Regions from separate parts of the Cytobacillus sp. QJM3NY_8 genome, predicted to be linked through region 2. Evidence: riboswitches for the same ligand, from Rfam matches in the RefSeq annotation. Region 2 holds a riboswitch; the other holds the start of a gene.
What was found. A riboswitch is a leader RNA that binds a small molecule or an ion and turns the genes downstream of it on or off. The one in region 2 is predicted to bind thiamine pyrophosphate.
Positions count from the first base shown of each region.

Region 1: linked by a shared signal. The riboswitch ahead of AC0VZ9_RS13755 (3-oxoacyl-ACP reductase) and the one ahead of thiW (energy coupling factor transporter S component ThiW) in region 2 are both predicted to bind thiamine pyrophosphate.

Region 1 covers NZ_CM149681.1:2,638,151-2,643,615, forward strand. Annotated here, with positions in the region: gene thiE (thiamine phosphate synthase) at 1-427, opposite strand, end outside; gene thiD (bifunctional hydroxymethylpyrimidine kinase/phosphomethylpyrimidine kinase) at 417-1,241, opposite strand; gene thiM (hydroxyethylthiazole kinase) at 1,204-2,064, opposite strand; gene AC0VZ9_RS13755 (3-oxoacyl-ACP reductase) at 2,078-2,839, opposite strand; TPP riboswitch at 2,943-3,053, opposite strand; gene AC0VZ9_RS13760 (OsmC family protein) at 3,170-3,631, shown strand; gene AC0VZ9_RS13765 (Cof-type HAD-IIB family hydrolase) at 3,665-4,414, opposite strand; gene AC0VZ9_RS13770 (sigma-70 family RNA polymerase sigma factor) at 4,793-5,359, shown strand; gene AC0VZ9_RS13775 (hypothetical protein) at 5,352-5,465, shown strand, end outside.
Region 2 covers NZ_CM149681.1:430,244-435,708, reverse strand. Annotated here, with positions in the region: gene AC0VZ9_RS02260 (TIM barrel protein) at 1-60, opposite strand, end outside; gene AC0VZ9_RS02255 (DUF1287 domain-containing protein) at 165-872, shown strand; gene tenA (thiaminase II) at 1,235-1,924, opposite strand; TPP riboswitch at 1,983-2,084, opposite strand; gene thiW (energy coupling factor transporter S component ThiW) at 2,234-2,722, opposite strand; TPP riboswitch at 2,835-2,951, opposite strand; gene AC0VZ9_RS02240 (alpha-hydroxy-acid oxidizing protein) at 3,080-4,189, opposite strand; gene AC0VZ9_RS02235 (PaaI family thioesterase) at 4,376-4,747, shown strand; gene AC0VZ9_RS02230 (TVP38/TMEM64 family protein) at 4,823-5,465, opposite strand, start outside.

The sequences.
Region 1 (5,465 bases), 2.2 Mb from region 2:
ATGTCGGATAAATAGGCCCTATGCCAATGTAATCTGCGCCTTGACGGATCGCTGTTTCCGCTTCCTGCATGCTGTGCACTGAGACTCCCAGGATTTTGCTGCCAATTTTCCTGCGGACCACATCGGCTGCTTCATCGTCCTGGCCTATATGGACACCATCTGCATTTATTTTAACTGCCAATTCAATATCATCATTGACAATAAAAGGGATATTGCTCTGTTTGCAGATTGCTTGAAGCTTTTTTGCGAGCGATTCCTTTTCTTTACCATGAAGGCATCCTGCTCCTTTTTCACGGAATTGAAATAACGTAATGCCTCCCTTGATGGCTGCTTGAAGGACATCTTCAGGATTCTGGCAGCAATTTGTGCTGCCCATTATGAAGTATACTTTTAATAAGCTTCTCATTGCCTGCGGATTAACAGCCATATACTTCAGCCTCCTTCTTCCTTTTATTGAACGCCCAGTGATTGGTAGGTCCATGACCGCTGCCAATTCCTAAATCATTTTCAATTGCTGCCTGGATGAATTTTTTTGCCCGATCAACAGCCTCTGGCACGGTAAGACCGTCAGCGAGGCCAGCGGTGATGGCAGCCGAGTAAGTGCAGCCTGTTCCATGTGTGTTGGCTGTTTGTATTCTGCTGCTTTTAAATTCCGAAAACCTTTCTCCGTCAAAAAGAAGGTCTGCTGCTATGTCTTTTGCTTCATCATGGCCGCCTTTTATGATGACATTTTTCGCTCCAAGGTGATGCAGTTTTTTTGCTGCTTCTATTTTATCCTCTAGTGAACGAATTCTTATGTCCGTTAAAACCTCTGCTTCTGGAATATTCGGGGTAATCACCAGAGAGAGAGGTATAAGATGCTTTTTCATCGCTAATATCGCTTCATTCTGAAGAAGACTTGCTCCTCCCTTTGCAATCATTACTGGATCTATGACGACATTTTTCCAGCCGTATCTAACAATTTCATTGGAAACACTCTCGATTATAACTGCACTAAAAAGCATTCCTGTCTTCACAGCGTCAGGTCTGAGGTCTTCTCCTATCGACTGAATTTGAGCAGAAACTGCCTCTGCTGTCATTGGATAAACTCCTTGAACACCCTTGGTGTTTTGAGCCGTTACCGCAGTTAAAGCAGACATGCCGAAAACACCGAGTTCCTGAAATGTTTTTAAGTCAGCTTGAATGCCCGCGCCGCCGCCGCTATCAGAACCCGCTATGGTTAAAGCTTTGTTCACTTTCATTTATATTGCCTCCTAACTGGTGTTTTTCAAAAGAGCCATATGATTCAACATCTGCAGCTGAAATGTTATATAAGCTATTCAAAAACTCTATTTGGAAAGTGCCTGGTCCTTTGCCATCCGATTTTTCTGCTGCGATTTCGGCTGCAGAGCCATAAACGACCAATGAAGTTACTGCCGCTTTTACAGGATCCTTTTCAATAGCAGCGAAAGCTCCTATTATTGAAGTAAGAAGACATCCGGCACCCGTTACTTTCGTTAGAAGAGGATGGCCATTGTTAATGGCAAAAGTGGATCTTCCATCTGAAACGATATCCTGTTTTCCTGTAATAACGGTTACTGCACCAAGTTCTTTTGCTGCCGACTTAGCAAGCTCTGAAGTGTTACCTGCTGCTTCAACTGCATCTACGCCCTTTATACTCCATTTCTGTCCTGCCGCGTTGGCAATTTCTGCAGCATTCCCTCTTATGATGGTAATATCTAACTCTTCTAATATTCTTTTAGCTGTATCTGTGCGATAAGCCGTGGCCCCGACACCAACCGGGTCAAAAATGACTGGAACCCCATGCTGATTTGCTGATTTACCCGCTATGAGCATACTTTTTACTTCTTTTTCTGTCAGTGTTCCCATATTGAGAACCAATGCACCAGCTATTTTAGCCATTTCAGCTGCCTCTTCATGTGCATATGCCATTACTGGTGATGCCCCAATTGCCAGCAGGCCATTTGCAGTAAAGTTTGTTACCACCACATTTGTAATGTTATGTACAAGAGGGTTTGACACTCTTACTTTTTCCAATAGACTGCTAAACTCCTGAATGTTCATCTAAAATCCTCCTTTAATTCATAACTAATCCGCCATCTACAACCAGATTTTGTCCAGTAACTGCCCTTGCCCATGGAGAAGCGAAGAAGACTATCGCATCAGCCACTTCTTGAGGATCTGTGACTTTTCTTAATGGAGTCGAGTTTTCGATAATTTTAAAGACTTCCTTAGAGGTCGAAGCACTGGCATCTGTCGTTTTTAACAAACCTCCCGATACCATATTTGCCGTAATTCCATATTGGCCCAGCTCATTCGCCATATTTCTGGTGAAGCCTAATAAAGCAGCTTTGCTGGTCGTATAGTCATGATAGGGTACAACTGGATGCTGGAATAGATTGGTGCCGACCGAGATTACCCTGCCAAACTCCAGTTTTTTCATATCTTCAAGACCTGCCTGAACTGTGTTCAATGCTCCCAGAATTGCACCTTCCAGCTGGCTTTTGTAATCGTCCCATTTAATTGTTTCTGCATCTTTTTTCGAAATAGGGTCAAATTGAAAGTTTACCAGTGCATTATTGACTATGGTTGTAATGGGAGCTCCAAAGTGTTCCTTCGTCTCTTGAAACATGGAGTTCACTTGAACACTGTCCCGAATATCAGCACGAATGGCAATGGCTTTTTCGCCAATTTCCTTCTGCAAAGCATGGGCTTTTTCCTCGCTATGGAAATAGTTAATGACAACTTTCGCTCCTTCTCTCGCGAATGCTTTTGCGGTTTCTTTGCCCAGCCCTCTGCTGCTGCCTGTAATAATGACAATCTGATCGTTAAGATTCATAGAAAATCCCCCTTATTGATAGCCAATTCATCTGTTTTAGAGAACAAAATAAAAACCAGATCCGCAATTGGACCTGGCTGAATAATCTAAGAGAATTAGTCGTTCCCCGCAATTACTACTTTCCTACGCTGGTATGATCCAGATCAGGTCCGAAGGGTAAAAAACAGTCCGGTTTCTTTCTCAGCCCGCGCATCGGGCACCCCTAGCAGTAAAACTATTAAGTTGGCTGTTTTCATCTTAGCCTGAAACGTTAAATCTGTAAAGTCTTGCAATTCTGCCTGTTCCTCTTTAAGGTGTAAATAGAAATACATAACTTGGAGGAATTAAAGAATGGCTGAACACCAATTCCAATTAAAAGCATATTGGCCAGGACTTCGGAATGATGTTGGAGAAATTGAAACAGGCGGGCTTAAAACAAAGGTTTCCATTCCGCCAGAAATGGAAGGACCCGGAATCGGAACAAATCCGGATGAAATGCTGCTGGGGGCAGCGGCAACTTGTTATATTATTACCCTGGCAGCTATGATGGAACGAAGTAAACTCGAGAAAGAAAACCTTACGATGGAATCAACTGGTATTGTAGATGTAACTAAAGGTGTGATTACATACAAGAAAATTATTCATCGCCCTGTTATCTTGTTACAGGCGGATGCGACTGAAAAGGATCATTCACTTGCGCGCAAGCTGGCGCAAAAAGCTGAAGCATCCTGTATGATTTCCAGGGCGATTAAAGGTAATGTAGAGGTAGAATTGGAAGAAACGATTCTAACTGCCAAAAATCCTTCGAAATAACCAAAAACCGGCATGATTGCCGGTTTTTATTCTTTAAAGAGCCCACTTCCGGATTGCCTGTGCAACACCAGCTTCATCATTAGTTCCCGTAATAGCATTCGCTGTTTCTTTCACAATATCCTGCGCATTTCCCATTGCTACACCCCAGCCTGATTCCTCGATCATGGCAATATCATTTAAGCTGTCACCCATCGCCATTACATTTTCCATCGAAATGCCAAGAAGCTCTGTTACCTTCTGGATACCTTTGGCTTTATTGATTCCAAGAGCATTTACCTCAATATTAGTTAAGCTGGAATTTGTAATCTCCAGATCCCCTTTTGTTTGAAGCTCTTTATGAATGAGTTCCCTGATTTCATCATCTGATATATCAAATCCAAATTTAAGCCATTCATGGTCATGAATATTTTCAGGCATTTCATTCGTCCAAACCCGTTCGCAGCTTGTTGCCCAGAAATTAGTCTTATGTGACTGGGATAGGTTCCACATCCACTCCATTATTTTTGAATCAACTGGAGTCCTTGAGATTGATTCACCATCAGGGCCAAATATTTCACTGCCGTTGACTGTGATCAAGTAGGAGTCTAATTCCAAAGAATCGGAATGGTCGCCTGCCGTAAGCCTGGATCTTCCAGTGCTCAAAATAACTTCAATTCCTTTTTCCTTTGCCTCTCGTATGGCCTTACGGTTTTCATCAGGAATTTCCCCTCTGGAATTCAACAAGGTTCCATCCATATCAAGAGCGATTAATTTGATCTGTGGAGTAATATTTAATTGTGACATAATAATCTCCCTTCTTTCTTGCACAATATAGCCATTATATAAATAAACAATCCTTCCATCAAAAACAAAGCACTTGAGCAGAATCATTTTTTCAATATAGGGATTATTATTCCCAATCTAAATGTAAAGGCTGGAATTACTCAATAAATGAGGTGATGATGAATGCCTCCCATACTATTTTTGCTCCTACTGTTCTTAACCTATGCATTGATGTAGATTTATTTATATAGGAGCCTACTTAATGGTTTCCGCTTTTTTTGTATAAGCTTAATAAATGCCAAAAAGTTGAAGCGATTTTCTTGCATCTGTCGTCTAACTGTCAGTCAAACAAAAGGCAGCCGGAATAGGCAGCTGGCATTTTAGCAAGGAGGCAGTCATGTGAGCTCTGATGAGTATGTAAAGCGGTCAATTGCTGATCAAGTAGACCGTGCTCTCGTTCTTGAAATGATCATGGATGAGTATGGTACCGTTTTGAAAAGATTGATATACAGCTATGTGAATGATTGGAATGCGGCCAGTGATTTAACACAGGATACCTTTATTACTGTTTATGAAAAGCTGGAAAGTTTCCAGCAAAGATCCTCCTTTAAAACATGGATTTTCACAATTGCTATTAATAAAAGCAAAGACTATCTGAAAAGCTGGCATTACCGCAATATGGTCATGAATGAAAAGGTTTTTTTCCTGAAAAAGGCTAGAGAAAAAGATCCGGAAGCATCATTTCTTGAACGGGATGAACATCAAGAATTGCTGAAAACGATTGAATCCCTCACAGTAAAATACCGGGAAGTCTTCCTTCTCCATTATTACCAGGATCTCAGTCTGGCAGAAATAAGTGAGACCCTTAATATCCCTATTTCTACTGTTAAAACAAGGCTGTACAGAGGACAGGAAAAAGTGAAGAAGATACTATCTGCTTCAGAAAGAGGTGAACAGCATGGCTGAACTGAATCAGGAAGTGAAGAAAGTATTGAAGGCTGCATGGACGAAAGAATCTGTTTTCACAGAAGAGGAAAAACAGAGAGTTAGAAACCGGATCGGCACTTCTGCT
Region 2 (5,465 bases):
AGGAAACAGCTTGCTGTCTGACAAAATGACGCTTCCCGATATCCCTATATGATGAGCCATGATATCCCCTCTCTTATGTATTCTTATAGCAATCTTATCATACCTCTATGTAACTTATTGGAAAATAATGCCGTCTAATCATTAAAATACATGAGGAGACTTTTATGATAAAAAAAGTGTTTGGTTCCATTATCGCAGTACTGTTATTATTCATTCTTTTTTTCCGAAGCGGAATCATTCTGGATTCCATCGGCATTCATTTTGAAAATCCTTTGGCAAAGAAAATGGAAGTGCCTGCTGCTTATTCAAAGGCCGATTCTAATCAAAACGGCATTGCCGATCCGCTTGATATGGTCCTGACAGCCAGAAAAGAAGTGGAACAGCGCACGCCATATAAAAGTGCCTACTATGCGGGAGGATATCCGCCCGATGGTGAAGGTGTCTGTACAGATGTGGTTTGGAGGGGTTTCCAGGGGGCTGATGTAACCATAAAGGATCTTATTGATCAGGATATCGCCGAGAATACGGACTTGTATTCAAGAGTGAAGGGCAATCCTGATCCAAACATTGATTTCAGGAGGGTGCCAAACCAGAATGTCTTTTTCAGCCGCTTCGCAAAGTCATTAACAACAGAACTGATTCCAGGAGATATTAAGAACCTTCAGCAATGGCAGCCGGGTGACATTGTGGTTTTCCTTTCTCCTAAATTCGACCATGTTGCCATCATATCTGACAAACGGACGAAAGATGGCATTCCATATGTCATACATAACTCCACACCATTTGCAGCAGAAGTAAAACTCTCTTCTTTTAAGACTCCTATTACCGCTCATTACAGATGGGATTTTGAAAAAACGCCTGCACTGCCATAAAGCAGATGCAGGCGTTTTTCTTATTAAATACGAAAGTATAAAATTTTGAACTTCGATAACTGTCTAGCGCAAGCAGCCTCCCCCCTTGAGGTCACAAGCTTGTCTAGCTCCGGCTCCTAGGAACCCGGGGCCATAAGGAACCGTCTTATCCCTGAGGCCCGCAGGACAAGGAAGGCTTCGTCAGCATAATCATCGCACGACCAAAAGCGGCAGATTATGGGAGGATGTGGGTCATGCAGACGTTGCCACAGGACAAGGAAAGCTACGGCAGCGATACATCGCACGACCGAAAGCGGTAGCTTTTGGGAGGACGTTGCGCTCTTAGCCTGCGTTCCTTTTTGAGCGAGGCGCTTGCGCTTTTCTTATCTTACTGCTGCAGGATTGCCTGCCGGCCACTCTTCGCAGGTGTAAGCCATCTCCCAGAAGCCAAGCTCCAGCTGGCAGCTTTTTCGGAAAGCATCCTTCATTCGCTGCCTTTCTTCCGGTGATGCCGCATCAGCAAGCTCATCCAAACGGTTTCTCATATTCATGGTCACAGCTTCGACCCTTAAATTTGCGTAAAAAGAGATCCATGGATAAAACGGATGGTTCTCATCTGGCTCATATTGCTTCATGAGTTCAAGCCCAATCTCCCAATAAGTCCATGGACAAGGCAATAATGCAGCAAGGATTTCACCCATGCCGCCTGTGTGGGCATGATACATCATATGCTTAACATAATGATCAGCTGTTGGAGGGAGCGGATAGCCCTGCAATGCTTCGTAATCCACGCCAATCTGCTGGCAGAAATTATGGTGGGGATGTACTTCGCTGTTCAATACAAATTCTATTTGCTGATTAAAATATGCAATATCCTTACGCTCTGCTGACTTTGAAATGGCAATCCCATAAATATGCATGAACGCATTCAGATACTCAAAGTCCGCTTTAATGTAATGGGCCAGTGCCTCTTTCGGCACGTCCCCTCTCCCGATACCCTGGACAAATGGGTGCTCAAATATCAGCTGAAACAAATCTTCATTTTCCTTGCGCAGAATCTCTGAAAAAGTCATAAAAATAGCCTCCTTATTAATTACAGAAGCTGCCGGGGAAAAAGCATGAGGATATAAAACGAGGTCCTCACTGCTTCCCTGCGCTGGCATTATCCAGATCAGGTTCCAAGGGACAAAGGAAAAGCTCCTTATCTCAGCCGTAGCGCCCCTAGCAGTTTTCTAACATTTTAATTGTTTTTTACCGATTTTCTAACTTGACGTTTTTCTCTCATAAATTTGGGATTTCGCTTATAACTCTTGAAAATCGCTCATTAAGTCAGATTTCTTTACTATGCTGCTTACTCATCCAGCTTCGCCAGCTCAAAATCATCATATATTCTGAACCAGATTCTTCTCTTTAACCTTTGCCAAAACCATCCAGCCTATGGCCGCACCGGCAATGCTGCTGACCAGGAATGGCGGCACAAAGAAGAATGCCCCAGCTGCGCTTCCCATGAGAACCTTTGCAAAAGGGACTGCAAACAATGCACCGATTATGCCGGTACCTACCACTTCTCCTACAGCAGCCCATATTTTCCGGCCGAACTTCAAATAAAGCACACCTGCCAAAAACGCTCCGATCATGCCGCCTGGAAACGCAAGCAGCGTCCCGAATCCAAGCAAATTACGAAGCAGGCCAATCATAAATGCCACAGCTGCTGCAGGCAGGGGGCCAAGCGTCACCGCTGCCAATACATTCACCGCATGCTGCACCGGATAGGCCTTGGCTATGCCTGCCGGAAACCAGAGCAAATGGGATCCCAGTGTCCCAATTGCTACAAATAAAGCCATCGTAGTTAACAATCGGGTTCTGTTCATCTAAACCTCCTTTCTAAAGGGCCGCCTGATTGCTTATCAGGATGGGAAGTATGTATACAAAAAAGCCAGATTCCCATAAGGACCTGGCTTGGTTTAAGTATATGAATTGACATATAGTCAAATCCTACTTCCCTCCGCTGGCATTAACCAGATCAGGTCCATAAGAGTCAGAAAGCTATAACGCGCTTTCCTCTCAGCCCGCACATTCGGGGCACCCCTAGTAGCTGCATAGATATTTAGTTTGATAAGCTATCTCAAGCTTAACAAATTATTCCGGCACTGTCATCAATCTTTTTGCTTATATACTTTTCTTGGTGCAATCAATGTATTAAGCGCTCTTCGATTTCTGCTGAGAAACTATCGAAGTAGCTTCAGACTTGCCATTTCCTTTAGACTCCCGACTCCTGCCAGAGAAAGTGACACTTTTGTTTCTTCAATAAAGTTGGCAAGTACTTTTTCAACTCCATTCTGCCCGCCAATGGCCAAACCGTACACATACGGCCTTCCCAGGCAAACTGCGTCGGCTCCTAATGCCAGTGCTTTGACCACATCGGAACCGCGGCGAATGCCGCTGTCAAACAATACTGGAATTCTTCCTTTGACTTCCTTCACAACCGGTCCAAGCGCATCAATCGCCGCAATCACTCCATCAAGCTGCCTGCCGCCATGATTGGAGACTATGATTCCGTCTATCCCTTTTTCAACGGCCAGCCTGGCATCTTCGGGATGGAGAATACCCTTTAATAGAATCGGCAGATTTGTTTTCTCTTTTAACCTAGCAATATGCTCCCAGCTCAAGGTTGGATGATGGATATTATCAAGGATTCCCTGAACTACATCACCGTCATGGAGAGTGGCCATAAAGACCGGGTCACTCTCATAGTTTGCTTTTCCATAGCCAAGCTTTAACGGTGAAAAATTGTTTCTTAGATCAGCTTCCCTCCACCCCATCATCACCGTATCTACTGTTAACACAATTGCTTCATAGCCTGATTCCTCCGCCCGGCGCACCATACTGAACGCAGCATCTTCATAATTGGACCAATATAATTGGAACCATTTTGGACTCGTGCCTGTTGCATTTGCGATTTCTTCAATGGAATAACTGGATACCGTGCTCTGGATAAAAGGAATTCCAAACGAAGCTGCCGCCCGGGCAGATGCAAGCTCTCCCTCACTGTGTTCAAGACGCTGCATTCCTATAGGTGCAAGGAATACTGGATAAGGATACGTTTTTCCAAATAAATTCACACTTATATCCGGCACTGATACATCTCTAAGCATCCTCGGTACAATTGAGTATTTTGCAAAGGATTCGATATTCTTTTTCAGCGTTTCTTCTCCCCCGGCTCCTGATTGGACATAGCCAAATCCGCCAGCTCCCATCACTTTCTCTGCTTCTTCTTCCAGTTCCTTAAATGAAATAGGAAAGTTTTCTGCGAAACTAATATTCTCTACTTTTGCCATATTCCAGCCCTGCCTTTTTTGAATTTATTGAAAATAATAACACTTTTTCAGATTTTATGAAACCATCTAATAAAATCATAAATTCGCAGTTACAGCCTTTCCTATACAAATTAGCCGCAATAAGCAGGGATTTCACAAAAAATCATGAATAAACATTTTAACCTTAATGAAATTGGAGTGTACAAAATGTTAATCAAACAGCCTTTTGATGAATTTCTGAAATTCCATTACGAAAGAGTCAGTGAAAGCAATATGAAAGTGACTTTGCCAATTCAGCCGCTCTTTATTAACAGCGCGGGGCTGGTTCATGGAGGCGTCATTTCCACTCTTGCGGATGTAGCGATGGGGAATATTTTCGAGCCGGATGAAAACCAGATGCAATCCGTGGTGACAGCTGATTTAAAGGTCACTTTCCTAAAGGGGGCGACAGGTGAATTTCTTATCGCCAATGCTCACCTTGTGAAGAGGGGGCGCACCCTCAACCACACAGACTGCCTGATTTATAACGACCAGGATCAGCTGGTCGCCAAAGCATCGGGAATCTTCGCATCTATCTAAAGTGATTAATCCTATCGTTGCCTGAATAGTTTCGCTGACAGCGATAGGAGGAACCATTAAAGGTTAAAGACAGTCCTAATAGTTTCTATCCTTCTTCTTTTTATACAAGTGGGATACACTGTAAAATACCCCTATCACAACCGAAACGACTAATAAAAGCTGTGAGCCAGATAAAGATAAGGCATTGGCCAATGAAAGCGAGTAAGCCAGCAGCAAGGAAGTTAACATTTTGGAAATAGACGCAATTCCCAGGAACTTTTTAAATGAAACACCACCCATTCCTGCTCCAACACAAATGATCTCATCCGGCAATATCGGAATAACAAACATCAGCATTAGTATGGTGTTTTCATTTTTCTCCATGTATTTTTGGTATTTGATCAGATGCCGCTCTTTTATAAACCGGGATACAAGCTTTAATCCTCCTATCCTTGCAGTCAAGAACATAACAATAATCCCCGAAAGTGTACCTGTAAATCCAAGAAAGGCAGCGGCTGCGGGACCGAATACGGCACTTCCGGCAGGCAGTGTTACGGCTTCAGGAAGCGGCAACAGAATAGGCTGTAAAAAGCAAACCAGGAAAAAGATGAGCTTGCCCTCCGCTTCATATTCCCTCAGCATTCTCTCGAGCCCATAGGCATCAGTCAAAACAAGTATTTTTGTTAAATAAAAGGTCATAAAAACTATTAACAGCAGACAGAACATATAAATAAGTGCC